Regions from separate parts of the Thalassolituus pacificus genome, predicted to be linked through region 3. Evidence: predicted binding sites of a transcription regulator. Region 3 holds the regulator's gene; each other region holds the start of a gene.
The links. Region 3 encodes sigma-54, which starts transcription at its own class of promoters, with help from an activator protein. Its sites were predicted from a motif close to TGGCACNNNNNTTGCTNT; they were not measured.
Positions count from the first base shown of each region.

Region 1 (8,009 bases), on a different contig from region 3:
GATGTTGTAACGACTCTTGGCCGATTGAATGCGATGCAGCGTAATATGGCGCACAGTATTTTTACTGATTTCAATATGACGACTGAGAAAATCCGCAGCGTCTTCGGTCTGCCTGTTCAGCATTAAATTCAGAAGATGAGCATGCTCATCATAGGTCGCTGCGATACGTCCTTCCTGGGTAAAATCCAGCCGGCGGATAATGCGCAGACGCTCGCACACCGTGCGATGAATCGCCGCCATTTCCTGGTTGCCGCTGAGCGCCAGTAAAGCAAAATGAAAGTCTTCATCCATCTCTGCCAGCAGCGCGCTGTCATTCAGGCGCTGGTTTTCCTGACAGCACCAAAGAGTAATCAAACCGGCCAGTTGCTCTTTAATATTAATATGCCCGCACAGACGTTTTACCGCTGCGATTTCGAGCAGGGTGCGGACGTCGTATAAATCTTCAAAGTGGCGGAAATCAAAGGGCCGGACCTGCCAGCCACTGCGGAAATGCACCTGTACAAAACCATCCCGCTCCAACCGGTAAAGCGCTTCCCGAACCGGTGTTCGGCTGGCCTGCATTCGCCGGGCTATTTCGTTTTCGCTGAAACGATCACCGGGCAGTAACTGAAAATCGAATATATTGTTTTTCAATTGTTGGTAAATCCGTTCGGCCAAATTCAGTGGGCGTTTCTTTTCTTCAGCATCCGTTGGATACGGCGGATACACGCTTAATTTCCGGCCTGGGATTTCAGCTGAGCGATGTATGCGCGCCAGCCGCCAAACTCACTGATATGAGTCGCGGTGGCGACCGCTTCAGGCTCACAGATAAAGCCTTTAACCAAACGGCCATCGGCTAATTCCAACGTACCGATACCTAATGGCTGAGGAATTTCTTCAACAAAACTGCCGAAAGCGGCAGCATCCATACGCCACAGCTCGACGATAATTTCATGCCCTTTTTCGGAGCCACTATTCAGTAATGCATCATTAACGCGCACCAGGCCCGGTTTAGGTGGCACCGTATTGGCGAGGGCGTAAAGCTGGTATTTTTCTGCGCTCAGTGTTTGCTCCAGCAATACTGCATGACGGCTGGTGAGCTGATGATTCAACGGCATACCGGTTAAATGAGCGCCGACCACCGCAACCACGACAGAGTCATCCTCGCACGCACCCAATAACACCGGCGCTTGTGGTAAACGCAGCGCCGCCTGCCAGTGTGCCGCAAAAGCCGCCAGCGCCGGTTCGCTGAAAGCCGGCGCAATCACTGTGATGCCAAACGGTAATCCATCGCTGCGTAATTCAGCCGGTAAAGCGATGGCGCATAAATCGGCCAGATTGACAAAATTGGTATACGTACCCAGCTGGCTGTTAACCTTAACAGGCTCCTCTGCAACCTCTGCGAGGGTCGGAAAGCAGGGTGCGGTCGGAACAAACAGCGCATCAAAGCCCTGAAATAACTGCTGAATTTCCCGCAGCAGTTCCATGCGCCGGTACTCAGCATTAAAGGCCTGAACCGCTGTGCCGTTATTACCTCCGGCAATAATATTTTTCACCACCGGATTAATTCCGGCGGAATCCTGCTGAATAAATTCACCCACGGCAGCATAACGTTCAGCCACCCAGGGGCCCTGATACAACAACGCCGCCAACTCATACAAGGGCGAGAAATCGGTGCGGATTAATTCAAAGCCCAGACTTTCTGCTTTCGCCAGAGCCGCAGTAAAAGCAGCTTGCTGTCTATCATCACCAAACCATGGCATCTCGGCTGGCACCGCCAGACGACGAATGGTTTTTAATGGTGAAATGCCCACCCGGCGGGAATACGCATCCAGCTCATCAAACTGTGCAGCCAGTGCAAAAATACGTTCGGCATCGAGGGCGTTTAAAGCAAAAACAGACACACAATCCAGACTGCGGCAGGCCGGTACGACCCCTTGAGTGCTGAGGGCGCCTTTACTGCCTTTCAGCCCGACAATGTTATTAAAGCCAGCCGGAATCCGGCCCGAACCTGCGGTATCGGTCCCCAATGAAAAAGGTACATAACCGCGCGCAACCGCAACGGCTGAACCAGAGCTGGAACCACCGCTGATATATTCTTCATTAAATGGATTGGTCACCGCACCATAAGGTGAACGGGTGCCCACCAGCCCGGTGGCAAACTGATCGAGATTGGTTTTGCCTAATACAATGGCACCGGCGTTACGCAACAGGCGAACCACGGTTGCATCTGCCTGCGGCTCATAAGCAAATTCCGGACAGGCTGCGGTTGTCGAAAATCCGGCGACGTCGATATTGTCTTTAACCGCAAATGGAACGCCGTATAACGGCAGTGCCTGCATATCACCATCGGCGGCATCCAGTAATTGCTGCAGCTGAATTAACTGCGCGCCCAGTTGTTGCTCGCTGGCCAGCTCAATCCAAACGCTGCCGGTGTTTAAAGATCCGGCCGTACTTTCCTGCTGACGCACTTCCGCCAGTAATGCACTCAGTAATGCGCTGGCATTGCCACCGTTGCGATACGCTTTACCCCAGTCATTCAGACTCCAGCCGAATAATGATTTTCCTGATATTTCTGATGTGATGTCGCTCATAGCACTGCCAATGTGTTCAACCTTGTATACAAGTGACAGAGCGATAGACGTGCCAGTTTATAAAAACATGCCTGAAAACAGTCCGCAGCCCCGTGATTACGGGATTTCTGCAACAGATGGTCGGAAAAAACAGGAATGACAGCGGGAATATCACGCGCCTTTTGAGCGCAAAGTTAAAAAAATCATGCATCAGAACGGGGCAAAAATAATATTTCACCCCATTGTGTTTATCGCTGGATAAAAAGATTCAGGCGGGGAATATCTGCTGCAGATGATTGCGGATATGTAGCCAATGCGCGGCAGCATAAGCTGACTTATCTAACTCACCGTAGGCAAAATGAGGGGCAAGCGCGCCCTGATAAGCGTTAAAATCCTGCAGCGCAGCCAACAACATGTGCAGTGCAGCATTCTGCTCAACAGAGGCATCGGCGACCGGCATGCCGGGCAGGCCCTCTGTCAGGTTATGGCGCATAGCTCCACTGGCGCGGAATACCGCCAGCGCCGCGCTGCCGGCGGTATGTTTAAACACGGGGGAATAATGCTGCGGATAACCATCCATGGAACCGCGGATACTTTGCGCGCAGTGCTGAAAAACTTCACTGACCGACCATGAGGTACCACTGCGCAAGTGCTGACCATCCAGCGCCTGCAATTCCTCAAATAATGAAGACAGGTTGTATTCTTTCCCTGCGGCAACAGCACTGATACCAGCACCACCACCTGCCAGAACCACAGGAACAGCAACCGCTGTTTTCAGTAAAATACGTCGTTTCACGCAGACTCCGGCCAATGATTAAGAGGACCCGAGTCTGTCACAATTCTGAGGAATGCGGCAGCTCCGAGATAGCATTATGCTGTTTCAGCCATGCGATAAATTCATGCTCAGGCAATGCCCGCGACCAAAAATAGCCCTGCGCTTCATCACAACCTAACTGTCTTAACAGATTCAGCGTTGCTTCGTCTTCTACCCCCTCAGCCACGGAATGCAGTCCCAGGCTCGCCGCCATCTGAATAATGGCGCGCACCAGTGGTTCGTCACGCTGCGATACACCCAGATCGGTAATAAAGGATTTATCGATTTTCAGCCGTGAAGCATTAAAGCGGCGCAGATACCCGAGGTTGGAATAACCGGTACCAAAATCATCAATCGAAAATGATACGCCCATCTGATGAATGGCGCTCAGCTGGCGGCTGATGTCATCACCTTCGCCAATTAACATTGACTCGGTTAATTCCAGCTCCAGCGCCGATGAAGGCAACCCGGACTGGCGCAACACCTGCTGTACGCTGCGCTCCAGCGAGCCATCGCGGAACTGCACATAGGATAAATTCACCGCCACACCCACGCTGCCATGCCCTTGTTGACGCCAGCGCATACAGGCTTCGCAAGCTTCCTGTAACACCCAGTGACCAATATCGGCAATGACACCGCTGCTTTCAGCCAGCGGAATAAAATCGTCCGGCGCAATATACGAACCATCAGGCTGTGGCCAGCGGATTAATGCTTCAACACCACAAACCCGGCCGCTGCGAATATCCATTTTCGGTTGGTAAAACAGGCGGAATTGTTTGTCTTTAAGTGCCTGACGGATTTGCGTCATCAGATTGAATTTATCGATATTGGCGCGGCCCATATCGTCGTTATAAACACGGTACACGCTGCGGCCTTCATGCTTGGCCTGATACATCGCCAGATCGGCATATTTGCACAGCGTGTTAAATTCGGTGCCATGTTCAGGCGCCAGCGCAATGCCCACCGAACCGGAGATTTCGATCTGCGTCTGCATAATAAAAAACGGCGTCGTGGCGGCGGCTTTAATGTTTTGCGCGATGGTGGTCAGCTGCTCTTCCTCACCATCCAGTGCCACCATCATCAGGAATTCATCTCCGCCAAAACGACACAGTACATCCTCTGCGCGACTGATTGCCTGCAGCCGACCCGAGAGTTGCTGCAGCAATAAATCCCCCGCTGCATGGCCGAGTGAATCGTTCACCGGTTTGAAATTATCCAGATCAAGAAAAAACACCGCCAGCGGATGCTCATCACGCAAACAACGCTGATACAAACGGGTATAGGATTCTTCAGCAAAACGGCGATTGGATAACCCCGTCAGCTGATCCTGACTGGCCAGCCGGGCAATGGTTTGCTGACTGTTGCGTACCCGCTGATTCTCTTCGCGTAAGCCACGCATTAAGCGGCGCTGATCTCTCAATAACAAATACACACTAAAGCCGGTAATCAACAAAATAACATCGGTAAACACCAGATGCTTGAACTCAACGTCTGGCAAAAAGGGATGGAAGTAACCGGTAATGGTAAGCGCGGCCATCAGCGAGCAGTAACCGACAATAAACAACAACAACCCCGAAAACAGCCGCACATTGCCGAGAATAGCGGCAAAAATCAGCACGCCGGGATACCCCAGCACCGCCATATCGCGCACGCCACCGGAGTGCCAGGCCAGCACCGATAACATAGTCGTCAGCGCCCAGAGAAGAATATTGGCGGCAATACCCGGCTTCTGCTGATGAGCAAACCAGCCGGCCAGCACCAGCACGGCACAGCCAACCAGTACCGTCAGCTGCGTTTGCCCGGTGGCGACAAACGCGGCCAGCAGCAGGCCCAGCAGCGTCAGGCTGGTAATCTGCAGCAGACGCTTTGAACGCAGAGCACTGGCATCATGGCCCAGCAGTGGAATGTTGTTCTGATCCGAATAAATGGCTGCAATCCTATTACACAGTCTTACGTATCACTTTAGCCTCTGGCATCGGTTACGCTGTTTCTGTCTGCCGGAAATTTGTAACCAGTTATATCCATAACATTACCTTCGCTCTGTTAACGCCTATTCTTTATGCATTAATGAATCAGGAAGCCACATGAACCTTCGTCCCCGTTTTCTGCTGCTGACCACGATCCTGATCGCGCTGACCGGCGCTGGTCTGTGGTTACTGACTCAACAGATTGCGCTGGGGGTGATGCAGGAATGGGCGCTGCGCCACTTTGAAACCCAGGTAAAACTGGAAAAAACCCGTACCCTGCAACCCATCATCCGCGAAGTTACTCTGGCCCGGCAGTTTGCCGATTCACAGGTATTGCGCGCCTGGGCACGCGCGCCCGACGATAAGACCCTGAAAGCTCAGGCACTGGCCGAGATGGAGAATTTCCGTCATAACTTTGCCGACCAGAGCTATTTTGTCGCCCTGCGAGAATCCGGCGATTATTACCATAACAATGCCAATAACGAGTTTGCCGGTGCCGAATACCGCTACACCCTGCACGCGGATAACCCGAATGACCGCTGGTTTTACAGCATCATCGAACAGAACCGTGATATTCACCTGAATGTAAATCCGGATATTCCGCTGGGCGTCACCAAACTGTGGATTGATGTCCTGCTGCGTGACGGCGATAAAATCCTCGGCGTGGTCGGCAGCGGCCTCGACCTCACGACCTTTATCGAACAGGTCGTCAGCCAGACCGAAGCCGGCATCAGCAATCTGTTTTTTGATCATGAGGGTGCGATTCAGGTCTCGCGAGACCCCAGCCAGATTGATTTTGCCAGCATAACCAAGCAGGCCAGAGACAAAAAAACCATACAACAACTGCTGAGCGATCCACTGGAACGCGCGCAGCTGCAGGCATTGCTGCCACAGGTGATGCACAACCCCGGTGAGGTGGGCAGCCTCTACCTGACCATTGATCAGCAGCGCTATCTTGCTGGCGTCATCTACCTGCCGGAAATCGACTGGTATGAAATCACCCTGCTGGAACTGGATACACTGCTGCCACTCAGCACCTTTAACAGCATCTTTGTCGTCTCTGGCGTGTTCTTACTGCTGGCCCTGCTGCTGTTTCATCTGGCGCTTAATCGTTACATCCTGAACCCTCTGGCGCTGCTTGAGCGGGCCATCAGCCAGCTGCGTTCAGGGCAACACACCGTGCCTTTACTGCCACGTCACAGCTCCGGGGAAGTCGGACGCCTGCTGCGGCATTTTCAGGAAATGGCCGCCGCCACCCTGCTGACACGAAAGCAGTTGGAACAGAAAGTACAGGAGCGCACCGAGGCCCTCGAACGCCTGACCCAGACAGACGCTCTCACCGGCCTGCTTAACCGCCGCGGCATGACTCAGCAACTCAGCCTCGAACACCAGCGTCTGCAGCGTGAGGGAGAACCCTTTGGTCTGATCTGGCTGGATCTTGATCACTTCAAGGGCATCAACGACCGTTATGGCCACGCCAGCGGCGACCAGGCGCTGATGACCACGGCCAATATCATTACCGATGTGCTGCGCCCTTATGACCATGCAGCGCGCTGGGGTGGCGATGAGTTTCTGATTCTGATCCGTACCGATGACCAGCAACTGCTTGATCAACTGGGTGAGCGTTTGTGTCAGGCCGTCGCCGCACAGCAGGAAGTGCTCGACCAGCAACAACAGCCCATCGCCCTGACGCTCAGCGCCGGCAGCTACCTGGCGCGCAACCATGACAGTCTGGAGAGCATTCTCGCAGCCGCCGATCAGGCGCTGTATCAGGCCAAACGACATGGTCGCAATCATCATCGCAGCGCCACCTGAAGCGCCGCAGGTGCCATCTAATACATAAGCACCATAAATACCAAGCCATTCAGATTATTCAGTTCATACATACCAAAAGCCTCCGTAGACTTGCTGCATTAACCATCCATTCTACGGAGCGACCCCATGGATTTTGAGCATTCTCCCAAAGCGCAGGACTACATCAAACGCGTTAAAGAATTCATCAAAAATGAAATCGAACCGGTTGAAGAAGACTACCTGCGCGAGCTGCACAGCCTGGATAACAAATGGGTGGTGCTGCCCATCATCGAAGAGCTGAAAGCCAAAGCTAAAGCGGCCGGACTGTGGAATATGTTCCTGCCGGACGAGCACTACGGTGCCGGTCTGAGCACTCAGGAATACGCCGCCGTAGCTGAGCTAACCGGCCGCTCCTTTATTGCCCCGGAAATTTTCAACTGCAACGCGCCGGACACCGGCAATATGGAAGTGCTGGAAAAATACGGCAGCAAAGAACAGCAGGAACAATGGCTGAAGCCACTGCTGGCCGGTGAAATCCGCTCCGCCTTCTGCATGACCGAGCCCGGCGTTGCCTCCTCTGACGCCACCAACATGGAAGCCACCGCCACCGTTGAGGGTGACGAAGTGGTGCTCAACGGACGCAAATGGTGGAGCACCGGTATCGGCCACCCGAACTGCAAAGTCGGTATTTTTATGGGGCTTACCAACCCCGATGCACCACGCCATCAGCAACACTCGATGGTGTTATTCCCATTCGATGCACCAGGCGTAAAAATCGAGCGCATGCTGCCGGTGTTTGGTTTCTACGATGAGCCTTATGGCCACGGCGAAGTCAGCTTCGATAACGTCCGCGTGCCGCTGAGCAACATGATCGCCGGCCCC
Region 1 is NZ_JAOANI010000015.1:627,766-635,774, reverse strand. Features, by position in the region: gene NYR02_RS10035 (GntR family transcriptional regulator) at 1-708, opposite strand, end outside; gene atzF (allophanate hydrolase) at 711-2,573, opposite strand; gene NYR02_RS10025 (DUF1569 domain-containing protein) at 2,821-3,348, opposite strand; gene NYR02_RS10020 (putative bifunctional diguanylate cyclase/phosphodiesterase) at 3,386-5,131, opposite strand; gene NYR02_RS10015 (hypothetical protein) at 5,102-5,236, shown strand; gene NYR02_RS10010 (sensor domain-containing diguanylate cyclase) at 5,451-7,148, shown strand; gene NYR02_RS10005 (acyl-CoA dehydrogenase family protein) at 7,275-8,009, shown strand, end outside.
Region 1: a site for sigma-54 is predicted at 2,611-2,628, ahead of atzF (allophanate hydrolase). Genes of this name have one in related genera too.

Region 2 (8,009 bases), on a different contig from region 3:
TTTACCCTATCTGGCGGCCAGCGGTATCGGGCAGCTGACGCTGGTGGATGATGATCATGTTGATCTCAGCAATCTGCCACGCCAGATTATTCATCCGCAGGATCGGGTGGGAATGAGCAAAGCCGAGTCTGCCGCGGCAACCGTGATGCAGCTGAATCATGATGTGCGGGTGCATACCGAAATCCGCCGCGCAGATGCTGCCTGGCTTGAGCAGGTTTTACCGCAGTTTTCTCTGGTGCTGGATTGCACCGACGAGCCTCTGGTCCGTTACGCCCTCAATAAAGCGGCGCTGAAACACCGAATTCCCTGGGTCAGTGCGGCCGCTGTCGCCATGGACGGTCAGCTGACGGTGTTTGATCCGCGCCGGGCCGACAGCCCCTGTTACCGTTGCCTGTATCCGGATGTGCAGCCGGACCAGCGTAATTGCAGTGAGAGTGGCGTGCTGTCGCCTCTGGTAGGAGTTATCGGTACGTTACAGGCGGTGGAAGCCCTGAAGCTGCTGAGCGCTGCCGGTGAGTCTCTGTGTGGGCGGCTGCTGTCGTTTGATGCCCGTGCCAGCCGCTTTCATGAATGGCGGATTACTCGCCGCCCGGACTGTGCCGATTGCGCTGCTCAGTCCTGAGTAAAGCGGTACGGTTTATTTAAGCCCGAGCTTCTGTGCCAGCTTGTGCAGATTACTCGGGTCCATACCCAGAGCCCGTGCGGTTTTGCTCCAGCTGCCTTGCTGTTGCTGCAGTTCGTGCAGAACCAGAGTCTGCTGAAAGTATTTAACGGCTTCTTTCATTGGCATTCCCTGCACCGCTTTCAGTAATGAATCACTGCTGTCTTCGCCTGTTGCGTGTGCATGGTGACGGGAGGTCGGCAGCTCAAGATCCAGTGAACGGCAATCCAGAGTCACAATATCGTGCCGTTGTGCTCCCCGGCTCAGCGCCTTGATGGCTGCCCGGCTGATAACATGCTCCAGCTCACGGATATTTCCGGGCCATGGATAGGTCTGCAGTGCTGCCTCGGCATCGGCCGATAAGCGCAGGCTGCGCAACCCTAAGCGGGTGCGGTTTAATTCCAGAAAATGCCCGGCCAGCAGAGGAATGTCCTGCCCGCGCTCACGCAGGGGAGGAATCGGGATAGGATAAACAGACAGGCGATGATACAGATCGGCCCGGAATGCGCCTTCGGTAATCTGCTCTTTCAGGTTGCGGTTGGTCGCAGCCAGAATACGGACATCCACATGGCGGGTCTTATCGCTGCCCAGTCTTTGTATTTCACCATTCTGCAAAACCCTCAGCAGCTTGGCCTGTACCGGCAGCGGTAATTCACCGACCTCATCAAGAAAGAGTGTGCTCTTATCTGCGGTTTCAAACCGCCCGGCGCGGTCACTGGTAGCACCGGAAAATGCGCCTTTAACATGGCCGAATAATTCACTTTCAGCGAGGTGTTCCGGCAGTGCCGCACAGTTGATATATACCATTGGCCGTGCGGCGCGTGTCGAAAGCCGGTGCGTATAGCTGGCAAAAATTTCTTTACCAACGCCGGTTTCTCCCAGTAGCAATACCGGCAGGTCGGAAGCCGCAACAACATCCAACTCTTTTTTTATCTGACGGATAGGGCTGCTGTTGCCGATGATTTCATTATCGGCTTCGGTGCCAGTCGCAAGATTGCCGGCACCATCCAGCCGGACCCGGCGCAGACCGCGTATTTCTTCTTCCAGCATGCTGATACGGATGGCCGTTTCCAGTATCGGGCGATAGCTGTCCAGCTCGTCAATGCGGCTCTGATCAAAGGTGCCCGGAGTCAGAGAGTCGAGGGTCAGGGCACCCCAGCGCTCACCGTTCAGCCAGAGGCTGGTGCCCATGCAGTCATGTACCGGCAATGCTTCCCCCGGCTGGGCCTCCAGCAGGCCGTCATAGGGATCGGGGAGAGGGCTGTCCGGCGGAAAGCGCAGGGCATGGCTGGTGGTCATAACGGCCGACAGGCGTGGGTGCTGAGCCAGACTGAATTTACGGCCATGCGCTTCGGTAACCAGACCGGAGACGGCGACAGGGCGCAGATATTCACCCTGCAATCGCAGCAGAACGACAGCGCCGCAGTTAAAGCTGGTGCGGATACTTTTAACGATATGCTCAAAGCGTTCGCCGGCCGGCATATCTTTGATGAGTTCCGTAAGCAGCTGTTGTCCGGGCATGAGAAGTCTCTGTGTTGGTGTGTGCTTGGTGGTATTTACCAAAGTGTAGATTTTACAGGGAATATCCGGGTTATTTATACCCACCCTCTGTTGACCGGCAGCAAGTATGCGCTCTGGCGGCTGGCCTGCATCTTGCTGATCACTTCTGTTGAATCAAAACCTTTATATATCAGGAGAGTTTATGGAAATTCTGAATCGTTCTCTGAGTGATATTGCCACAACCATTCCCGGTGCTTCTGCTTTGTTACGTCAGCTGGATATTAATTTCTGCAATCAGGGCATGGTGAGCTTGCAGCAGGCACTGGAACATAAGGGACTTGATCCGGAAGAGGTGGTTGCGGGTTTGGCTGAACTTGAAATGACAGAGCATCGTTATGATGAGTCGGCAATCAACTGGGGTAAGGAGCCCCGTATGAAACTGATTGGACATATTCTGGAACGGTATCATGCCCGTCACCGTGAGCAGTTGCCGGAGTTGATGTTTCTGGCAGCCAAAGTTGAACGGGTGCATGGCGATTCCTCAAGTTGTCCGCACGGGCTGGCTGATCTGTTGCGCGATATGAGTCATGAGCTGGAAAGCCATATGATGAAAGAGGAGCAGATCCTGTTTCCGATGCTGGCCGGGGGAATTTATCCGAATGGCCCTATTAATGTGATGCAGGATGAGCATCTGGAACATCTGGAAGCTATTAACCGCCTGTGCAGTCTGACCAATAATATGAAAGTTCCGGCCGGTGCCTGTAACAGCTGGCGTTCGCTGTATCTGGGCCTGCAGACGCTGGTGGATGATCTTATGCGGCACATCACGCTGGAAAATTATTTTCTGTTTGTCCCACCTAAAGCAACGTCTTCAGACTGCTGCGGCAGCTGCCAGTAATATAAAACCTGCGAAGGGCCGGTGCGAATCGGCCCGTCTTCGCACGGATTTCTCAGTGATTTAAGAAAAATCTTAATTGTTCACATCAGGTTTCCGCATAACAATAACTGATAGCGGCGGTATATCGTTGTATATTTACCCCTGTTACTGAATTTCCGGAAACTTCAGGAGTTATCATGCAGAAAAAAATCCGTATCGGCATTCTGACGGTCAGCGACAGAGCCAGTGCCGGTATTTATGAAGATATTTCGGGCCAGGCTATCCGTGAAACATTAACGGAATATTTATCCGGTGAGTGGGAAGCGGTTTATCGTCTGATCGCCGATGAGCGTCCACAGATTGAAGAAACACTGTGTGAGCTGGTGGATGAGGAAAAATGCTGTCTGGTAATTACTACCGGAGGTACAGGGCCGGCTCTGCGTGATGTGACGCCGGAGGCAACCGAGGCGGTCTGTGATCGTATGATGCCGGGGTTCGGTGAGCTGATGCGTATGGAATCCTTAAAATATGTGCCTACGGCCATTCTTTCACGCCAGACTGCCGGACTCAGAAAACAATCATTAATTATTAATCTGCCGGGCAAGCCGAAAGCAATACGTCAGTGTCTGGATGCGGTTTTTCCCGCTGTTCCCTACTGTATTGATCTTATGGATGGGCCCTATCTGGAATGTAATCCGGAGGTCATCAGTATTTTCCGTCCGGCGAGCTGATTATTTTCTGCTTTTGTGCCGGCATAGCAGCTTTTTAGATATTTGCAGAAGCTGCCTGCCGGCATCCGTGCCGAATCAGGACTATTGTTCGCTATCCTCGGGTTGTTTGTCGGCGGCTTTACGAAAATCCCGGATCGCACCACCAAGATCACCTCCCAGAGAGCGCAGCCGTTTACTGCCAAATAATACAAGTACAATCAGCAGCACGATCAGTAACTGCCATGGACTTATTCCCATAATAATTCCTACCTTAATGATGCATGCTGTGATCTTCGGAATGGTTGTCGCCCATCATTTGCTGATGCTGCAGCAGTGCGTCTTTTAACTGGCTGAATGTCATCACGCTGGTCTTTCTGTCAGAGGCAAATATCTCTGCGTTTTCTTTATCCGCAAAACTGGCAATTGGCGTACCCATCGCGCCTGCCATGTCCGGAGCAACAACATAAAATGCCTGCATGGCATCAATCAGATGTGCATCATCCGGTTGGTTCCAATCACTGCGGCTCATATCGTGAACGTATAACGTCATTTGCTGAACCTGATTTTCAGGCTGCAGCCACCAGTGCAGCATTTCAGCGGATGAGCAGAATTTTCTGATTTTACCGTTGCCGGTTATCGCCTCGCCCTTGGGGCCAGGAAAACGGGTGATGGCCATACCACACACGTGGCATTCATCTGAGGAATGAAAGGCGACAGGTGACCGCTTCGTGGTTTCACTGTTGGTGGGCTGGCTGCAACCGGCCAACAAGGCACTGAGCATCAGGGTGACAACAGAAATGAAAGAGCATACTTTTTTCATAAACTTATCCTTTCTAAAATTAAATCGCACGGCGGCGTAAGGTGAAATGAGCAATACCCAGGCTGAAAATCAACCAGATAAATAATGAGATCCACAGTCCAGGATTACTGATGGGTAAATCCTGCCCCAGGGCCATAACCCCGTTCATTGCACTGCTGTCGCCAAGACCGGACAGATTTATTTGCCGGAATATATCGGTGGGATTAAGCAGTAAAAGCCATGGCAGCAGGTCAGGGTTCAGCTGTCCTTTACTGAAGACCAGCAGTGCCAGCAGACTGAGATCAAACACCAGCACAAACAAAAACCACACGCCAAGAGCGAGGCCGGCTGCGGTCGATTTTTCGCTGGCTTTGCTGCTGAGAAAATAAGCCAAAGCAAGGAATACCCAGCCCAGTAACGTGGCTGAAAAAATAAACCGTGAGAACGATTGAATCAGAAGCCAGATATCCAGATCGCTGACCAATAATGCAATGGCGACGGCGGCACTGCCAAAGCCAATAGACGTGGCGAGCGCAAGAATCAGTCCGTGACCGATAAACTTTCCCAGCAGTAACTGCCCGCGACTGAGCGGGTAGGTCAGCAATAACAGCAGGGTTCCGCCTTCTTCTTCACCCACGATGGCATCGTAAGCAAGCAGCAGAGCAATCAGCGGAACCAGAAACGTTGCCAGGCTGGCCAGACTGGCAATGGTTGCCGGAATGGAGCTGAAACCCACCTGGCCAGCGGCGGCTGAGCCAAGCCAGGCAATGCCCGCAGCGAGAATGGCAAACAGCAGGCTGATGGCCAGCAGCCAGCGGTTACGCAGGCCATCATTCAGCTCTTTAATGGCGATATTCCAGACTTGCATCATTGCGATTTCTCCTGTGCCGGAACGACCGCAAAATGGCGGTACAGATCGTCGAGAGACGGCGGGCAGACTTCCAGATCGGCGGCTTCGCTGCTGTTTATCAGGGTGTTAAGTAACTCCCGGCGGGCGCCATTGTGAGTTAAAACTTCGAGAGCATCGCGGCCAATACAGCGGGAATCGAAGCCGAGGCCGGATAACCGGGTTTGCCAGTGCTCCGGTTCCGAGAGGCTGCCAAGGCGAATGCGCGTAGGTAATGCTACCTGACGGCGTAATTCACTCAGGGTACCGACGGCCTGTAACTGACCGCCGGCAAGAATGGCGGCGCGGCTGATATAAGGTTCAACACCGGGTAATACGTGCGAACAGAGAATAATGCCGGTGCCGTTCTGACGCAGCTCGTTCAGCAATTGATAAAGTTCCTGCGTGGCTACCGGATCCAGACCGACGGTCGGCTCGTCCAGTAATAACAGACGCGGATTTGCCAGCAGTGCCTGAGCCAGACCCAAGCGCTGACGCATACCTTTGGAATAGGTTTTTACTTTACGTGTGGCGGCATGGGTCAGCCCGACTTTTTCCAGTAATTCTCCGACCTGATGGTTATCTGCACTTTTCAGACGGGCAAAATAAGTCAGTGTTTCCTGTCCACTTAATTGCGGATAAAACATAACGTTTTCCGGTAAATAACCAAGCCGCTTACGGACTTCGGTATGATCCGGTGTATTACCAAATACCTGAACATGGCCGCTGCCGGGCGCGAGCAGACCGAGGATCATTTTTATAGTGGTTGTTTTGCCGGCACCGTTATGGCCGAACAAACCAAGTACTTCACCTTCTGCCAGATGCAGAGAAAGGTTTTTTATAACCTCCATCCGGCCATAAGCAAGACTGACATTCTGAAGTTCTACCAGGTTCATTTTAAGGGACCTCTGTCAGCGGTGGGCGCATCAGGGGAAAGCTGTCCCGCACGCCAGGGGATTTAACGACCGGAAACGCTTGCTGTACCCAGCGCAGTAATTCAATGGCCGGGCTGTTCAGCAATAAACGCATTTGTGGATAAAGCCACAGTAAGCGGTCGATATTGTCGTTTGGTTCGTAAATAAGATCGCCGATATCATCGCTATTCCGATCCCAGCCAAGGTAATCGCTCCAGTAATTTCCGCGACCATTTTCAGACCACTCCTGAGTTCGGGTTGCGACATATTTAACTTGCTGTTGATTAGCGATAAAGGCATTGCCAAAGATTTTATTGTCTTCAGAGCCGGCGGTAAGGTGAATACCCATCACACTGTCGGCAAAGTAGTTGTGGCTGATGGTGTTGAATACGGAGTTGTACATAAACAGCGCCTTACCCTCAGCTCCCTGAATCATACTGTCACCAGTGCTTCCGCTAATCACCCCCTGCACTCTGTTGTTGCTGATGGTGGAGTAGGTGATGTAGTTCATCAGGATGCCGTAGTTCTGGTCATTTTCAGAAATATTGTTACGAACATCCAGGCTACGGCTTTGCATAAGTGCATAACCGGTGCGGGTACGGCGGGTCGTGTTGTTATGCACCACATTGTTATTGGAAAACATATAGTGAATGCCGTAGCGCAAATCCTCCAGTACATTGCCGGTCAGTGTGTTGTGGTTGGAGGTGTCGATGTAGATGCCATCCCGGGTGTGGCGGATAACGTTGTCGGTCACACTGGCCTGACGGACGGAAAACAGATGAATGCCATTGCCACGGTCCTGTGAGCGCACAGTGTCATCGCCGCTGATCTGATTGCCGTGGATTTCAATATGCTGGCTGGTGTCGGCCCAGATGCCGAATCCGGCCCCTTGCAGATGATTATTCAACAGACGTACATGGTCGGCCCGGGCAGCAACAAATATGGCTGAATCCATATCGGTGAGATTACGTCCCCAGTTAATAATATGGCAGCCTTCAAGGCTGACTTCGGCGGCGATAATTTTCACCGCATGGCCCTGCGCTCCGGCGTCGATAACGGCGTTGGCTGCACAGCGGATGTGGCCGGGCTGATCAATCAGAAAATTCCCCTGATAGTGACCGGCGGGTAAAACCAGAATATCCCCCTGCGGTTGCAGGGGTAATGTCTGATATTGTGCCTGCGCACCGGCACTGGCCAGCAGCAGTAAAAAAAAGACAGAAAGGATCATAGTGTCCCGCAGTTGTGGAGGGGCGGCGGGCATCACTGCCCGCCGCCAGCCAATCAGGCTGGTTCAACCAGCATTCGACCTACCATCTCCATATGCAGAGCATGGCAGAACCAGTTGCAGTAGTACCAGTGCATACCCACTTTGTCGGCCACAAAGGTAACTGACGCAGTTTGCTGTGGGCTGATTTCCATCGATACACCATGATTAACCATGCAGAAACCATGAGTAACGTCTTCTATCTGATCCAGATTGGTGACTATCACGGTAACCTCATCGCCCTGCTTTACCCTGAACTCGTTAATGCCATAGGCTGGCGCTACGGAGGTCATGTAAACCCGGACTTTATTACCATCGCGAATAACCTTGTTGTCGGTCTCCAGATTGATACCATCTTTTTTTGCCATGGCAACAGTGCCGGCAAAGAAAGGATCATC
Region 2 is NZ_JAOANI010000015.1:73,733-81,741, reverse strand. Features, by position in the region: gene NYR02_RS07540 (HesA/MoeB/ThiF family protein) at 1-622, shown strand, start outside; gene norR (nitric oxide reductase transcriptional regulator NorR) at 638-2,182, opposite strand; gene ytfE (iron-sulfur cluster repair protein YtfE) at 2,364-3,059, shown strand; gene mog (molybdopterin adenylyltransferase) at 3,236-3,769, shown strand; gene tatA (twin-arginine translocase TatA/TatE family subunit) at 3,851-4,006, opposite strand; gene NYR02_RS07515 (nitrous oxide reductase accessory protein NosL) at 4,020-4,568, opposite strand; gene NYR02_RS07510 (ABC transporter permease) at 4,588-5,418, opposite strand; gene NYR02_RS07505 (ABC transporter ATP-binding protein) at 5,415-6,329, opposite strand; gene NYR02_RS07500 (nitrous oxide reductase family maturation protein NosD) at 6,331-7,575, opposite strand; gene nosZ (TAT-dependent nitrous-oxide reductase) at 7,629-8,009, opposite strand, start outside.
Region 2: a site for sigma-54 is predicted at 2,304-2,321, ahead of ytfE (iron-sulfur cluster repair protein YtfE). Genes of this name have one in related genera too.

Region 3 (8,009 bases):
AACGTTATTGGCTCCAACATTTTCAACCTGCTCACCGTTATGCCGATTCCTGGTTTACTGGCTGTGACCGTGGTTGATCCACTGGCGCTGTACCGCGACTACGCGGTTATGATGGCGCTGACCCTCGCCCTGTTGGTTCTGTTTTTAATCAGTTATCGTAAGGGCTATCTTGGACGTTTCGCCGGTCTGTTCCTGACCACCAGCTACGCTGGCTATCTGGCATCTCTGTTTTTTATGGCTAACTCATGACCACTGATATGAATTTTGATTTTCTGCAATCTGCCCGCCGCACCATTAAACTGGAGCAGGAGGCCATTGCTCAGCTGGAAGGTCGCCTGACCGATGATTTTGCCACCGCCTGCCAGTTAATTCTGAACTGCAAAGGGCGCGTTGTAGTCACCGGCATGGGCAAGTCCGGTCATATTGGCAACAAGATGGCGGCGACACTGGCCAGCACCGGCACCCCGGCTTTTTTTGTACACCCGGGTGAAGCCAGCCACGGCGATATGGGCATGATTCAGCCTTCTGATGTTGTGATTGCCCTGTCTAATTCCGGCGAAACCGGCGAAGTAACCAGCCTGCTGCCACTGCTGAAACGCCTCGGCACCGCGCTGATCAGCATGACCGGCAATCCGGAATCCACCCTCGGCCGTGCCGCAAATGCGCACCTGAATACCGGAGTGAATCAGGAAGCCTGTCCGCTGAACCTGGCACCAACCTCCTCCACCACCTGTGCTCTGGTCATGGGGGATGCACTGGCCGTTGCGCTGCTGGAAGCCCGTGGCTTTACCGCCGAAGATTTCGCTTTCTCCCATCCGGGCGGCTCACTTGGCCGTCGTCTGCTGCTTAAAGTAGAAGACATCATGCACGGTGGCAGCCAGATTCCGGTAGTAACGTCTGCGGCAACGCTGTCAGAAGCACTGTTGGTGGTAACGTCCAAAGGCCTGGGCATGACCACAGTGCAGGACAACGGCAAGCTGAGCGGTATTTTCACCGATGGCGATTTACGCCGCGCGATTGATAACGGTGTCGACATCCACACCGCCACCATGGCCGATGTTATGACCGTCGGCGGTAAAACCACCACGCCGGGCACCCTTGCGGCCGAAGCGCTGAAGCTGATGGAAGACAACAAAATCAACGCCCTGGTGGTTAAAGATGGCGACCAAACCGTTGGCGTAATCAATATGCATGATCTGTTACGCGCAGGCGTTATCTGATGCGCAAGCGCTATCTGCTGCTGCTGCTGACCCTGTTTTTTGGTCTGGCCCTGCTGGCAGTCGATCGCTACACCCAGGAACAGGCTCCTGCCCTGAGCGAACAACAGAACCATGAGCCGGATTACTATGGTGAAGGTCTGTATAACCGCCAGTACGACAACAGTGGCAAGCTGCAACAAACCTTTGTTGCCGCCCGCTCAACGCATTATCCGCAAACCAAAAGTACCTTATTTGCCGAGCCACTGCTGATGTCCGCCGATGATGAAGGCCAGACCTGGCAGGTGAATGCCCTCGAAGGAACGATGCTGGATGACGAACAATCGCTGCGTCTTGTTGGTCAGGTAGAAATCCGTCCGCTGAACCCCACCCAACCCAGCGACGACATACTGGTTGAGACCAGCACACTGACCTATCACAGCCGCCAGCAGCTGGCCGAAACCGACCAGCCGGTAATCATTACCAGCCCCCAAACCCGTATTAACGCAACCGGTATGACACTGGATATCGCGCGCCAGCGCATGGAATTCAAATCACAGGTGGATACCCGCTATGTTCCGCAATAATCACCGCCTTCTGGCCAGCTTGTTTCTCCTGTGCAGTGTGCCCGTCGCGCAGGCCCTGCCCGACGACTGGCAACAGGAGATGACCATTCTTTCTGAACGCGCCGAACTTGACCGCAAAGCGGGCGTGGTGATCTACGAAGGCAATGTTGTTCTGACTCAGGGCACGCTGCGCATTGAATCAGACCGCTTACTGATTATCCGCACCAACGACACGCTGGAAGAAGCCGTTGCCGAAGGCAGCACAGACAATCCGGCGCGCTATCAGCAACAGGTTAATGCCGGCAAACCGCTGACCAAAGCCCATGGCACGCGCATTCATTACTTTGCCCAGCAGCGTGAAATCAAAGTTCAGGGTAACGCCCAGCTGCAACAGGATGGCAACCAATTCAGCGGCGAGAACATTCTCTACGACATGACCAAAGAAACGGTCACGGCCAGTGGCGGTACGAATACCACCGGTCAGCCTGCTGGCGACGGCGAGAAGCAACGCATCAAAGTGGTTATCCAGCCGCAGGCTCCTGCCCAAGAGTCACAGCCACCGGCCACCGGCAACGCGGCCAATAACGGCACTGACAACAGTACATTTAACGATACTCCTGCGCAGGAACAGCCATGAAAACGCTGAAAGCCGAAAACCTGGCAAAAAGCTATAACGGCCGGGAAGTCGTTAAAGATGTCTCTATGTCGGTGCACAGCGGCCAGATTGTCGGTTTACTCGGCCCTAACGGTGCCGGTAAAACCACCTGTTTTTATATGATTGTGAATCTGGTGCAGGCCGACAAAGGCCGTATCAAAATCGATGACGAAGATATCAGCCATCTGCCGATGCACGGCCGGGCGCAAAAGGGCATTGGCTACCTGCCGCAGGAAGCCTCCATTTTCCGCAAATTGAGTGTCGCCGATAATATCCTCGCCATTCTGGAAACGCGCAAAGACCTCAACCGCGCGCAGCGTCTGGAAAAGCTGGAAGATCTGCTCAATGAGTTTCATATTCAGCACATCCGCAGCAGCCTGGGCATGTCGCTGTCTGGTGGTGAGCGCCGCCGCGTAGAGATTGCCCGCGCACTGGCCGCAGAGCCGTCGTTTATTCTGCTCGATGAGCCCTTCGCCGGGGTTGACCCAATTTCTGTAGCTGACATCATGGACATCATCCGCCAGCTTAAAGCGCGGGGAATTGGCGTACTGATTACCGACCACAACGTACGTGAAACTCTGGCTATCTGTGAGAAAGCCTATATTGTCGGAGGCGGCCACATTATTGCCGAAGGCACCCCCGAGCAGGTACTCGCCAGCGAGCAGGTACGTAAAGTGTATCTGGGCGAGGATTTCCGCCTGTGATGGCGACCCTGGCAGCCAGGACGCTGCTGATGATTCAGCGCAAAGGAATATGCACAAAAGATTCCAAGGTTTACCGCTTGGCGTATAATGCACAGACTATGCCGATACTGAGTGATTACTGAACTTTTATGAAAGCGTCTCTTCAGTTAAAGATGGGTCAGCACCTGACCATGACCCCTCAGTTGCAACAAGCCATCCGCCTGCTTCAGCTGTCCACCCTTGATCTGCAGCAGGAGATTCAGGAAGCCCTCGATTCCAACCCGATGCTCGAAGTGGAAGAGCACGAGCACGATGATCTGCCCGACCTGTCACGCAACAGCGATCACGACACCACCACCAGCAACGAAGTCAGCAGTCAGGATGACAGCCACAACGACACGCCGGAGCTGGACGAACAGTGGTCGCAAGAGCAATTACCTGACGACCTGCCCGTCGACAGTCAGTGGGAAGATACCTACCAGACCACCGCCAGCGTTGCCTCCGGCAGCAGCAGTAACGCCATCGACGACGATTTCGATTACGACTCGCGTCACGCCAGCACCGAAGATCTGCAGGATCATCTGCTGTGGCAACTGAACCTGACCCCCATGTCCGACACCGACCGTGAAATCGCCCTGATGCTGATCGACGGCGTCGATGACGACGGCTACCTGCACACCACTGTCGAAGACATTCTGGAAAGCATGGACCCCGCACTGGACGTCGAAGAAGACGAAGTGATGGCCGTACTGCATCGTCTGCAACAATTTGATCCGGCCGGTGCTTTTGCCCGCGACCTGCGTGAATGCCTGATGCTGCAATTACAGCAGCTGCCAGCCGAAACCCCGTGGCTGAGCGAAGCCAAAATGGTGATCCGCGATTATATCGAGCTGCTCGGCAGCAAAGATTACCCAACGCTGATGCGCAAAACCAAGTTGCGTGAAGATGACCTCAAAGCCGTCCTGCGTCTGATCAAAGAACTGAACCCTAAGCCGGGCTCCGGCATCAGCGCCGAACAGGCCGAATACGTGGTACCGGATGTTCTGGTGCGCAATATCCGCGACGAATGGCGGGTTGAGCTGAACCCCGATATTGCGCCAAAACTGCGCGTTAATGCCGATTACGCCTCACTGGTGCGCCGTTCTGATAACAGCACCGACAACGCCTTCTTGCGTGATCACCTGCAGGAAGCCCGCTGGTTTATCAAAAGCCTGCAAAGCCGTAATGAAACCCTGCTGAAAGTGGCCACCAAAATCGTTGAATATCAGATTGAGTTTTTCGAACAGGGCGAAGAGGCCATGAAGCCACTGGTTCTGCATGATATTGCCGAAGCCGTTGGCATGCACGAATCCACTATTTCCCGTGTGACGACGCAGAAATACATGCATACACCACGCGGAATCTTCGAACTGAAGTACTTTTTCTCCAGCCATGTCAGCACCGATGGCGGCGGCGAATGTTCCTCCACCGCAATCCGTGCCATGATTAAAAAACTGATTGCCGAAGAAAACACCCGCAAACCGCTGAGCGACAACAAAATCGCGGCGGTACTGGGGGATAAAGGCATTCAGGTGGCGCGGCGTACGGTGGCCAAATACCGTGAAGCCATGATGATTCCGCCATCGAATGAACGTAAACAATTGATTTGAAAAACAACAAGCCAGCAACAAGGAGTTGGACATGAAGATTAATATCAGCGGTCACCACGTTGACGTTACCGAATCTCTGCAAACTTACGTAGACGAAAAAATGTCCAAGCTGGGACGCCACTTTGACAACATTACCAACGGCCAGGTCACCCTGACCGTGATCAAAGAGCGCATGATTGCCGAAGCCACCATCCACGTCAGTGGTGCCGATCTGCATGCCAGCGCCGAAAACGACGATATGTACGCCGCTATTGATCAGATGACCGACAAACTCGACCGTCAGGTACTGAAACACAAAGAAAAACTGGTGGCGCGGCAACACGGACAAGGCTGATTAATGGACATTCGCATCGAGGATATCCTCACACCGGAACGCACTCTGATTGATGCCCCGGTTTCCAGTAAAAAGAAGTTGCTGGAGTACCTGGCAGGTTTTATCGCTGAGCAACTCAGCGATAGTTCCGCCGACGATATTTACGAGCGATTACTCAGCCGTGAACGCCTGGGCAGTACCGGGATTGGCGAAGGCATCGCCATTCCCCACTGCCGCCTGAAACAATGTGACCAGGCGATGGGCGTACTGCTGCGACTGATGGAACCTGTGGATTACGATGCCATCGACCGCCAGCCGGTCGATCTGGTCTTCGCCCTGCTGGTACCGGAAGAAGCCACCGAACAACATCTGCAGGTATTAGCGATGCTGGCGCGGAATTTCAGCGAGCCAGCCTACCGCGAAGCCCTGCGTAAAGCGCCGGATGCACAGCAATTTTATCAGCGGGCATTAAGCGAATACTGAACATAAGGCGGGTCTGATCAAGCTCAGGCAAACGCAACAACAGAGGAGCAAGGCATGCGTTTAGTCGTCATCAGCGGCCGCTCAGGCTCTGGTAAATCCAGTGCCTTGCACGTGCTGGAAGACCTTGGCTTCTATTGCATCGATAACCTGCCGGTTGCATTGCTGCCGGCACTGGCCCGTCAGACCGAAATCGAAGAAAAGCTGGCCAAGGTTGCGGTCAGCGTTGACGCCCGCAACCTGCCCCACGCATTCGATAACATCCATGACGTTCTGCATCAGTTACCCAGTGCAGAATATCAGCTCGACGTGGTGTATCTCGACGCCAGCGAAGAAGTGCTGTTGCAGCGCTTCAGCTCCACCCGGCGTAAGCACCCACTAACCAGTAAAAGCGTTTCCCTGGCCGAAGCCATCGATAAAGAGCGCCTGCTGCTGGAACCCATTGCCAACCTGGCCGACCTGACCCTGGATACCACCAACATGTCGGTGCATGAACTGCGCAGCCTGATCAAACTCCGGGTCGCAGATAAAACCAGCAACGATATCGCCATCCTGTTTGAATCCTTCGGTTTTAAACACGGCATTCCGATCGACGCCGATTACGTCTTCGACGTGCGCAACCTGCCCAACCCCTACTGGGACCCGGCCCTGCGGGGATTCACCGGACGCGATCAGCAGATCATCGACTTTCTCGGTAACGAGCCTCAGGTGCAGCACATGCAGCAGGATATCAGCGGCTTTATTCAGCGCTGGCTACCTGCGTTTGTCGATGCCAACCGCAGCTATATGACCATTGCCATCGGCTGTACCGGCGGCCAGCACCGTTCCGTTTACCTGTCCGAGCAACTTAAGGCAGAATTTTGTCATCATTACAGCAATGTTCAGGTTCGCCACCGCGAATTGGGCAGCGCCGACTCTCATCAGGATTGATACGGATGACCAGCATAGAAATCACCATCATTAATAAGCTTGGCCTGCACGCCCGCGCTGCCGCCAAGCTGGTGTCAACGGCCACGGCCTACTCTTGCCAGGTTAAAGTCGGCTATCCTGACCGCATGGTCGATGGCAAGAGCATTATGGCGGTTATGATGCTGGCCGCCAGCAAGGGCACCAACATCCACATCCACGCCGAAGGTCAGGATGCCGAACATGCGCTGGCGGCATTGACGGATCTGATTAACCGTCGTTTTGACGAAGAAGAATAACGCCGTAAAACAATCTTCTACGCGCAATTCTGCGAGTAGTTTCGTGGTATCAGAGGCCTAATCAGGCTAGAATCTGAGCATTCAACCATCCCCTGAACCGAGCGACGCATGGCACAGCAGACCGAAAAGGCTAAAGCCAAGTTACACAGCCTGACCGCCGCGCTGGAAAGTGGTGCGCTGGCGCAGGTGCGTCGCATCCTGAATTCAGGCCTGGCTCCGGTTGATATCGCCCACCTGATCGAATCCTCTCCGCCTAAAGCCCGTAAACTGCTGTGGGAACTGGTCGACAAGGAACTCGAAGGCGAGGTCATGCAGAACCTCAGTGAGGAGCTGCAAAGCCACTTTCTGAGTGACATGAGTGCCGAAGAAGTTGTCGATCTGACCGCTGACCTCGACACCGATGACGTGGCCGACATGCTGCAACAGCTGCCGGAACGCGTTACTCAGGAAGTTCTGGAGTCGATGGACCACCAGGACAGGGCCCGCCTCGAGGCGGTTCTGGGCTATCCGGAGGACAGTGCCGGTGGTCTGATGAACACCGATACCGTGACCATCCGTCCGGACATCACCCTTGAAGTGGTGCTGCGCTACCTGCGCCGCCACAAATCCCTGCCAGCCATGACCGATAACCTGTTGGTGGTTAACCGTCAGAACGAATTTATCGGTACGCTGGCCATCAGCAAACTGCTGGTCAGCGATCCGCAGCAAACCGTGCGTGAAGTCATGAGCACCGACGCGCGCGTCATTCAGGCAACCCAGCACGAAAGCGAAGTTGCCAAACTGTTCGAACGCCACGATCTGGTATCGGCGCCGGTGGTTGATGCCGCCGGTATGCTGCTTGGCCGTATCACCATCGATGACGTGGTAGACGTTATCCGCGAAACCGCGGACCACTCGCTGATGAGCATGGCCGGTCTGGATGACGAAGAAGATACCTTCGCCCCGACGCTGAAAACCAGCCGCCGCCGGGCGGTCTGGCTGGGCATTAACCTGCTCACCGCACTGGCCGCTTCGGCGGTTATCGGCCTGTTTGATAAAACCATCGAGCAGGTGGTTGCGCTGGCGGTCTTAATGCCGATTGTGGCCAGCATGGGCGGTATCGCCGGCAGCCAGGTGCTGACGCTGGTCATCCGAGGTCAGGCGCTGGGTCATCTCAGTGGCAGCAACTTCCGCTGGCTGTTTAACCGCGAAATCATGGTGGCCGCCATCAACGGCGTGCTCTGGGCGGTGGTAATCGCCCTGATTACCTATGCCTGGTTCCG
Region 3 is NZ_JAOANI010000028.1:45,051-53,059, reverse strand. Features, by position in the region: gene NYR02_RS14870 (calcium/sodium antiporter) at 1-249, shown strand, start outside; gene NYR02_RS14865 (KpsF/GutQ family sugar-phosphate isomerase) at 246-1,220, shown strand; gene lptC (LPS export ABC transporter periplasmic protein LptC) at 1,220-1,783, shown strand; gene lptA (lipopolysaccharide transport periplasmic protein LptA) at 1,770-2,399, shown strand; gene lptB (LPS export ABC transporter ATP-binding protein) at 2,396-3,121, shown strand; gene NYR02_RS14845 (RNA polymerase factor sigma-54) at 3,250-4,749, shown strand; gene hpf (ribosome hibernation-promoting factor, HPF/YfiA family) at 4,781-5,083, shown strand; gene ptsN (PTS IIA-like nitrogen regulatory protein PtsN) at 5,087-5,545, shown strand; gene rapZ (RNase adapter RapZ) at 5,600-6,472, shown strand; gene NYR02_RS14825 (HPr family phosphocarrier protein) at 6,478-6,747, shown strand; gene mgtE (magnesium transporter) at 6,856-8,009, shown strand, end outside.

Region 4 (8,009 bases), on a different contig from region 3:
CGGATTTATCCCAGGACACCATGCGCTGCAGCAGCAACATCATGCGGTCAAGGGCGAAGCCGATTAAGCCGATGGTAATAACCGCGACCATAATTCGGCCGAGGGAATTTGAGCTGCCGTTCTGGAATTCGTCCCAGACGAATTTTCCAAGACCGGGGTTTTGTGCCAGCATTTCCGCAGCAATCAGCACCATCCAGGCGATACTCAGCGACAGACGAAGACCGGTAAACATCATCGGAATAGCGGCAGGTAACACAATTTTCCGTACATGAGTCAGCCAGCTTAAACGCAGTACCTGACTGACATTTTTTAGATCCTGAGAAATAGAGGCGACGCCCACGGCGGTATTAATAACGGTTGGCCACAGGCAGCAGAGCATGACGGTAATCATGGAAGTGACAAATGACTTTGCCACGAGCGGGTCATCGCTGACATAGACAGCACTGACCACCATAGTGACCAGCGGCAGCCAGGCCAGAGGCGATACCGGTTTGAAAATCTGAATCACCGGATTAAATGCCGAGTACAGGTTGGCACTTAAACCAATAACAATACCCAGCGGAATGGCGATCAGTGAGGCAATCAGAAAACCGCTCAGAACCGTGATCAGGCTGGTGCCAATCTGATCAACGTAGGTTGGTTTTCCGGTATAGTCGCGGATTTTTACGACATAGTCCGGGTCCTGTGCCAGGCGTTCAGTGTTACGTTCATGCTGGCGCTGGTAGAACGCTGCGGCTTTTTCACGTTCGGTAATATGTTCGCTGATCAGGGTTTTACTCTGGCTCAGAACATCGGCCGGTCCGGGGAATTTTCCCAGCGACGTGTCAATGCTTGATGCGGACGCATGCCAGATCATTAAAAACACCAGAATCCCTGCCAGAGGAATGCCGATGGCTTTGGCAATAATTCTCAGGTTCTGGCTGCGGTTTTCTCCCTGAGCGGCTTTAATCATCGGTTCCAGCCAGCTTATTTTGCTTAATGTTTGGGTCAGGGCAATGCTCATAGGATCTCCTTGACGGATTCAGTTGACTGCACAATGTCGATGAATGTGTGATGATTGTCCGGCTGTTTTAGTCCGGCTGTTTTAGTCCGGCTGTTTTAGTCCGGCTGTTTTAGTCCGGCTGTTTTAGTCCGGCTGTTTTAACAGCCGGCTTATTCCCTGTGTTACAGCTTTTGCTCACCTTTCAGGCCGATAGCAAGCTTCTGCAGGTAAGCATTCGGTTGCTGACCGTCATAGGTGATGTTGTCGATAAATTCGCTTTGAGGAGCACGGAAGCCGCTTTCATTGCTGAAGTCAGGGAAGTCTTTGGTATTGGCTTTACCCTCAGCTATTAAAGCTTTTGCGGCTTCGGCATAGATATCCGGGCGATACACTTTTTTGGCGATGTCTTTGTACCAGTCATCCGGTTTAGCTTCGGCAATCTGTCCCCAGCGGCGCATCTGTGTCAGATACCAGATGGCATCGGAGTAATACGGGTAGGTGGCGTTGTAGCGGAAAAAGACATTGAAATCCGGTACAGAGCGCTTATCGCCTTTTTCATATTCGAAAGTACCGGTCATAGAGTTAGCGATCACTTTGTAATCGGCACCCACATACTGTGGCTTAGCAAGGATTTTTACCGCCTCTTCACGGTTGGCATTATTATTTTCATCAAGCCAGGCGGCAGCGCGGATCAGTGCTTTGACCACACGCTTGTGAGTGTTCGGATACTTTTCTGCCCAGGTTTTGCTGACGCCAAATACTTTTTCCGGATTATTTTTCCAGATTTCATAGTCGGTAATAACCGGTACGCCAATACCCTTAAAGACGGCTTGCTGATTCCAGGGTTCGCCTACGCAATAACCATAAATCGTACCGGCTTCCATGGTTGCCGGCATTTGTGGTGGCGGTGTCACCGAAAGCAGGGCATCAGCATTCAGCTGGCCGGAGGTATCACCTTTTGCCGGAGCGTAATAACCCGGGTTAATACCGCCAGCTGCCAGCCAGTAGCGTAACTCGTAGTTGTGGGTGGATACCGGAAAAACCATGCCCATATTAAATGGCTTACCCTGGGCTTTGTATTTTTCTATAACAGGTTTCAGGTAATCGGCTTTAATCGGGTGTACGGGTTTCCCTTCAGCATCCTTGGGGATAAAGGGTTTCATTTGCTGCCAGACATCATTGGAAACGGTAATGGCGTTACCGTTTAAATCCATACTGAAGGCGGTAATGATATCGGCTTTGGTGCCAAATCCTATGGTTGCCCCCAATGGCTGACCCGCGAGCATATGGGCGCCATCCAGCTGGCCATCAATCACACGGTCGAGTAATACTTTCCAGTTTGCCTGTGCTTCAAGGGTGACATACAAGCCTTCGTCCTCAAAGAAACCCTTTTCATAGGCAATAGCCAGCGGTGCCATATCGGTTAATTTAATAAAACCGAATTTCAGTTCTTCTTTTTCCGGATAATCATCAGCATGACTGAGTGGTATCGATAATGCCGATAAACCACTGGCCAGACCTGTGGTCAGAATCAATGCACTTTTTATCAGTGTGCGGCGCAGAGTGTTCAGTCCTTGCATGGTCTTCCCCTTTCTTGGCAACAAAAAAAAAGGCGCCACAACGGTTGCCCGTTGTAAGCGCCTTTGCTGTTAAAATGTGTCAGTACGTTTACCCGCCATTGGGTATGCACTGAATAAGAAATTCAGAATAGGTATTGCCAGAAGCGTGCCAGAGTTTTCGGACAATGTCCGTCTATGGCGTTTTTAACGCATTTTAATCCGCTAACTTCCTGTTTTTATTTGGGTTGCAATCAACCCTAAGGTTTTTAAAAGCAGTTGTCAGGAATAAAAAAATCCCTGCGTTGTTACGGCAAGGATTTTTTTTGCTCTGCTGAAGAGCAGGTTATGCGCTGGTGCTGCGACTTGGTGCAGTGCACAACCTGATTTAAAGAAGCTCGGTCATGCTTAATAAACCGGCAGCAACATCCACCAGACGGCGGTTCTGATTCATCGCCATACTGCGTAATAACGCATAGGCTTCCTGTTCGCTCATCTGGCGGCGCTGAATCAGTTCACGTTTGGCGCGGTCAATCAGTTTGCGCTCATGCAGTTCGGTACGGGCGGCATCCAGTTCATCATTCAGGCTTTTTAAGCGTTGGCCCTGAGCTTCGATTAATTCGACCACCGGCTTACTGACGTTATGCACCATATCGTCATCAGGGCCGCTGAGGGTATGGTCTGATTCATGCCCGGCGGACTGTGAATGGCTGACGTACAGAGCAAAAGAGGGAACATCGTCGAAGGCCCCGCGTTGCAGATCATGCCCTTGCTGGTCAGGACCTGAAGCGGCTTCACGTACGGCCAGAATGCGTTGCTGACTGTGGGACAGCAGCTGGGTTTCCAGTACTTCTTCGACATACTTGATCGCATCCAGTCGTTCAGAGCAGCAGATAAACCAGCGCACATCATAATCGGCAGCTGCCAGTGACTGCGGGCCGGCGGTCAGGGCCAGACGGCGCAGGCGTTCAAATTCGAGCTGGAATTCACCGCGCTGAACCTGTTCCCAGGCGCTCAGAGCTTCGTCACTGGCGTAGTCGGTAAATATATGGAAACAGCGATCCTGGCGGTCGATTAATTGTGTCAGGCGCTGACGCAGGCCGGGGTCAAATTCATGAGCGGAAAATCCGGCAGCACCACAGGCGCGCTCCTGTCCGGCCAGCTCTTTGCCCTGCATTAAATTAAACATGGCGACGAGAATGCGCGCGGTGATTTCATCGGCCGCGTTGCCTGCGGCCTCGAACACCACAGCCAGCAAGCTCTGAATCATTTCGGAATAGGCTTTAATAGCAACGGTGGTGTTGAATTTCAGCTGTTCAACATCCTGCCGCAGTTGTGGCAATCGTTCGAGACTGTGCAGGGCATAACCCAGACGGCGAAACCAGCGTGCGGGAAAAGCATGCTGCCCGTGCTCTGGCAGTAAGTTGGCCAGGGCTTTATGAAACAGCGCCAGCTGCTCATTGCTGCTGTGCCACTGCTGTTGCAGTTCCTGCTGGCAGCGCAGGCCGGCACTGCCGAGAAAGCGGTTGGACAATCCGCGTTCGTACTGCAGCTGATGCAACAGATTGCTGATGGCAATCACCAGCTGGCCGGTGCGGGCAAATTGCTCAAGCTCCTGTATTTCCTGTTGCTGACCAAGGTTCAGAAAATAGGCAACGCTGTGAAGATCCTGCACGGAAATGAATCCTTCTTTGCAAATAAATAAGGGCTTTGCTCAGCGTTGGTGCAAGATGAATACCAGCTGTTAAATATTGTTTAATAAAAAGGAGCAGTTAACGGTTGTGCAGTCGTTGATCAGATTAACGTTGTGTTATCGGCTTTGTGGACAGGAATAAACGTTTAAACCCGATAGTGTTAAGGGCTGACGTCGGTTGGTTGCGCAGTAAAGCGGCAGAGCGATATAAAATCGCTCTGTTCTGGTGCAAAAGTTGTCGGTGGCTATGGCCGCCTGTTTTATTAGTGTTACAGGGCGTGGTTCAGCCGCTGGCACAGTCCTGCGCGGGCAGGGTATCAATCCAGGCGCGTATTAAAGCCACGGCGTCGTCATCGGCGACACTGCGCCCTATCGGCGGCATGCGGTCGGCTGCACCGTTTAATTCCATGCGCAGAGGCAGGCTGGATTCATCACCACGGCCGGGCCAGATATCAAAACCACCACCACGCCAGCCATGGGCTGAGTTACAGACGCCGTGGGTGTAGTCGATAGCGCTGCGCCAGTATTCCAGCCTTAAGCCGGAAAGAGCGGCGGCGCCGTTATCGTTGTGGCAGTGCGCGCAGTTAATATCCAGATAAGCTTTGGCGCGTTGTTGCAGCGGTGCCGATGTATCGCGCCAGTCAGGGGCATACGGATGTTCACCCGCCGGTAAGGTAATAATGCCCAGCGATTGCCAGTATTGCAGTTGATTAATAGCCTGGCTGTTGACCTCAATGGTCTGGTTCAGGTGGCGGATTTTCAGCCCAATGGGCACAAAACTGAGCTGCTCATTAATTTTAACCTGATGACAGTTCTGGCAGCGCAACAGAGAAGGGGACTCATAGGTCAGATTCAGCATTTCACCGTTATGGCTGAAGCTGACAGGGGTCTGACTTCCGGATATTGCCAGGCGGGCATCATCAATACTGCTATCCCAGACATAAGGAATAAAAATCCAGCCATTACTGCGTTTGACCAGCAGGCGGACTTCCATAATCTCTTCTGCGCTGTCAGCGGTGCTTTCTGTGGGCATAGCAAAGACTTTGACGATGACACTGCCGGTTGGAAAATCGAGTGTATCCTGTTGCTGGTAGCCAAGCTGAGTACCTTGCGGCAGAAAAAAATAACGGTATTTACGCGCATGATCGGTAAATAATTCACTGCCCAATTTATAATAAATACCGCCATTGCTGTTGTTAATATCGGAGGGTAACCCTTTAAACAGACCATATTGCGATAATAACGGACAGCGTGTTTGTTGCAGGGCGTGCCAGTTAATCTCGCTGCCGGAATGGTCGCAGAGCGGGTCCGCGGAAAGAGCAGGGATATTATTCTCATCCGCGCTACCGGCTCCGCAACTGCTCAGTAATAACAGTAAAAAAAGGGCGCCGAGGCGCCCGCTGATGACCGTTAATCGCACAATGCCGGGTCCAGGCTGTCAATCCAGGCTTTGATCAGTGCCGTGCTTTCTTTATGAATAACCGCGCGTCCCAGAGGTGGCATAATTTTACCGGCCTGAGTGGTGTTCATACGGTTATACATCAGCGACTGGGAAGCATCGCCCGGCACAATGATTTTTGTAGAGCCTTCACTGGCACCGGAAACCGGTACGGCACAGGCACCATGATGGCCTTCGTTACCTGCCCACGGTGTGTTGTAGTCAGCACGGAAAGCCGTATTGCTGGCCTGGCCTTCGGTACGGTGACAATGGCCGCAGTTAATATCCATCCAGGATTTTGCGGTTGCGGTCAGCTGTTCTGGTGTTCCACTGTATTCACCCAGAGAGGTGTCATCGCTGAACGCAGCAGCGCGCGGAATGCTGCTGTTTTCGTCAGGAAGACCGGTGAGCATATTTTCGGCGACCCATTTATTTAACTGATTTTCCAGGCCCTGACCAAAGTCATAATCGGAATTCAGATAGCGCGCTTTGGGGCCGATTGGGGCGAAATAAGCCGGGGTCGGGTCAACGCCGTTTACGGCATCATGATCGCCATTAGGATTAAACTGATGGCAGTTGGTACAGGAATTCTGATTAGGCACGCCATAATTAAACGACAGGGTATCTTCACCGTGTTTCAGGTTATTAATGGCCACAACCTCGCCTGTTTTATCCCAGACAGCTTCGGTCTCTGTTTCATTCCAGACATAAGGCCGTGCAACCCATCCACCGGCTTTTTTAATCAGCAGCCGGGTTTCGATGATTTTTTCTTTCTCTACACCACGATCGGCTGTATCTGCGGGCATGGTAAAGGTTTTGGAGATAACGGTGCCTACCGGAAACTCAAACACTTCGGTGGCGGAGTAGGTGGCTGTTTTTCCTTCCGGAATAAAGACAAAACGATATTTGGACGCGTAGTCGGTGAATAATGGCGCTGAGAGTGTGTAGGGTAAACTGCGGGCGCTGGCGTTTTGCGTCGGATCGCAGGGATTGCTGAATAATTGATACTCGGCCAGAGTCGCGGCATCGGCCTGCAGGACTTTTTCCCAGTTAACGTTTTTTTCAGATGAAACACAGAGGGATGAAGAGCCATTGTCAGTGTCGCTGCTGCTTTCACCACCACAGGCGCTGAGCAATGCAGCCGCTGAGATTATCGCCAGAGAATGGATATATTTCATAAATTTAATCCGCAATACAAACTTGGATAAACTGGGGGCCAATGGCCCCCGTGGTGATTACAGGGCGCAGGACGGATTGCTGGAATCGTCAGCGCTGCAACCAAAGGTTTGAGCATTAAAAGTAACGGTCGCGGCTGTGCCTTCAAAACCTGATGCACAGTTCATCACACCATCCGGGTCCGCCATTACTGAGGCGGCAATACCGGTGTTGGTGGTAAGCTGCTCCAGTTTGGTAACCGGTGCACCATCAACAAAGGTGCCGGCAGCTGCAGTTGTTTCATAGACCGACGCGGCAAACAGATCCACGCCATCAATGCCGTTATCGGACTGACACAAACCACCATCGGTTGCATACGGGGCAAATTTACTCAGATCAATTGCCGTGTAATCAGGAGCGTTGGGGATATTGGCTTTTACTTCCGCCGCGATCTGATTAATACCGCCGGCAATGGCTTGCATAATACTTCCGCCACCGCCTGGGTTTGGCGTATTGGCCAGTAATTCACCCACACCATCATAAAGAATATGCGGCACGGTGGTTTTACCGCTGGCGACATCCGGCAGCTGGCTGTGGAATGCGGTATAGCCGTCGATCAGATCCTGAATCAGTTCGCCCTGAGGATTATTCAGTGCAGCGGCCAGGCTGATGGTGTTGTTATGAATGTTGATGTTGCGCACGAACGGCGACCAGCCATCCATAAAGACTTCGGCATACGGATGGATATCGCCGTAGCTCATGACTTCACCACCAACATCCTGATCCGGAACAGCAGCGACTTTGTCATCCGGCAGCATGTAGGAGGTCACCGCAATCGCCGTGGTCTGATGGTCTTTGATGATGTTGTTGTAAATCTCAACATCGGACGTCGACAGCACGATCACGCCGGTACCCGGTGGCACGATATGAACACCACCGGCAAACGTGCCGACTTTGGCGAAGTTAGGCGCGTTGTTGGCTTCAACGTTGTTATCAAAAACCCGCACGCCGGAACCGTATTTGCCGTTACCGATTGGCAGGTCAAAAATCAGGATGCCACCGGTGTTGCCGGTGGCGGTGTTGCCATATACGTCCGCTTCGGTGCTGTTTTCGATTTCGATACCGGCAACGTTTTTCTCGGCGATGTTATTACGCACAACGATTTTATCGGATTGGCCAACGTAG
Region 4 is NZ_JAOANI010000029.1:5,828-13,836, reverse strand. Features, by position in the region: gene NYR02_RS17815 (ABC transporter permease) at 1-1,003, opposite strand, end outside; gene NYR02_RS17810 (CmpA/NrtA family ABC transporter substrate-binding protein) at 1,165-2,562, opposite strand; gene NYR02_RS17805 (nitrate- and nitrite sensing domain-containing protein) at 2,927-4,213, opposite strand; gene NYR02_RS17800 (hypothetical protein) at 4,515-5,651, opposite strand; gene NYR02_RS17795 (SO2930 family diheme c-type cytochrome) at 5,642-6,847, opposite strand; gene NYR02_RS17790 (parallel beta-helix domain-containing protein) at 6,905-8,009, opposite strand, start outside.
Region 4: a site for sigma-54 is predicted at 2,696-2,713, ahead of NYR02_RS17810 (CmpA/NrtA family ABC transporter substrate-binding protein). Genes of this name have one in related genera too.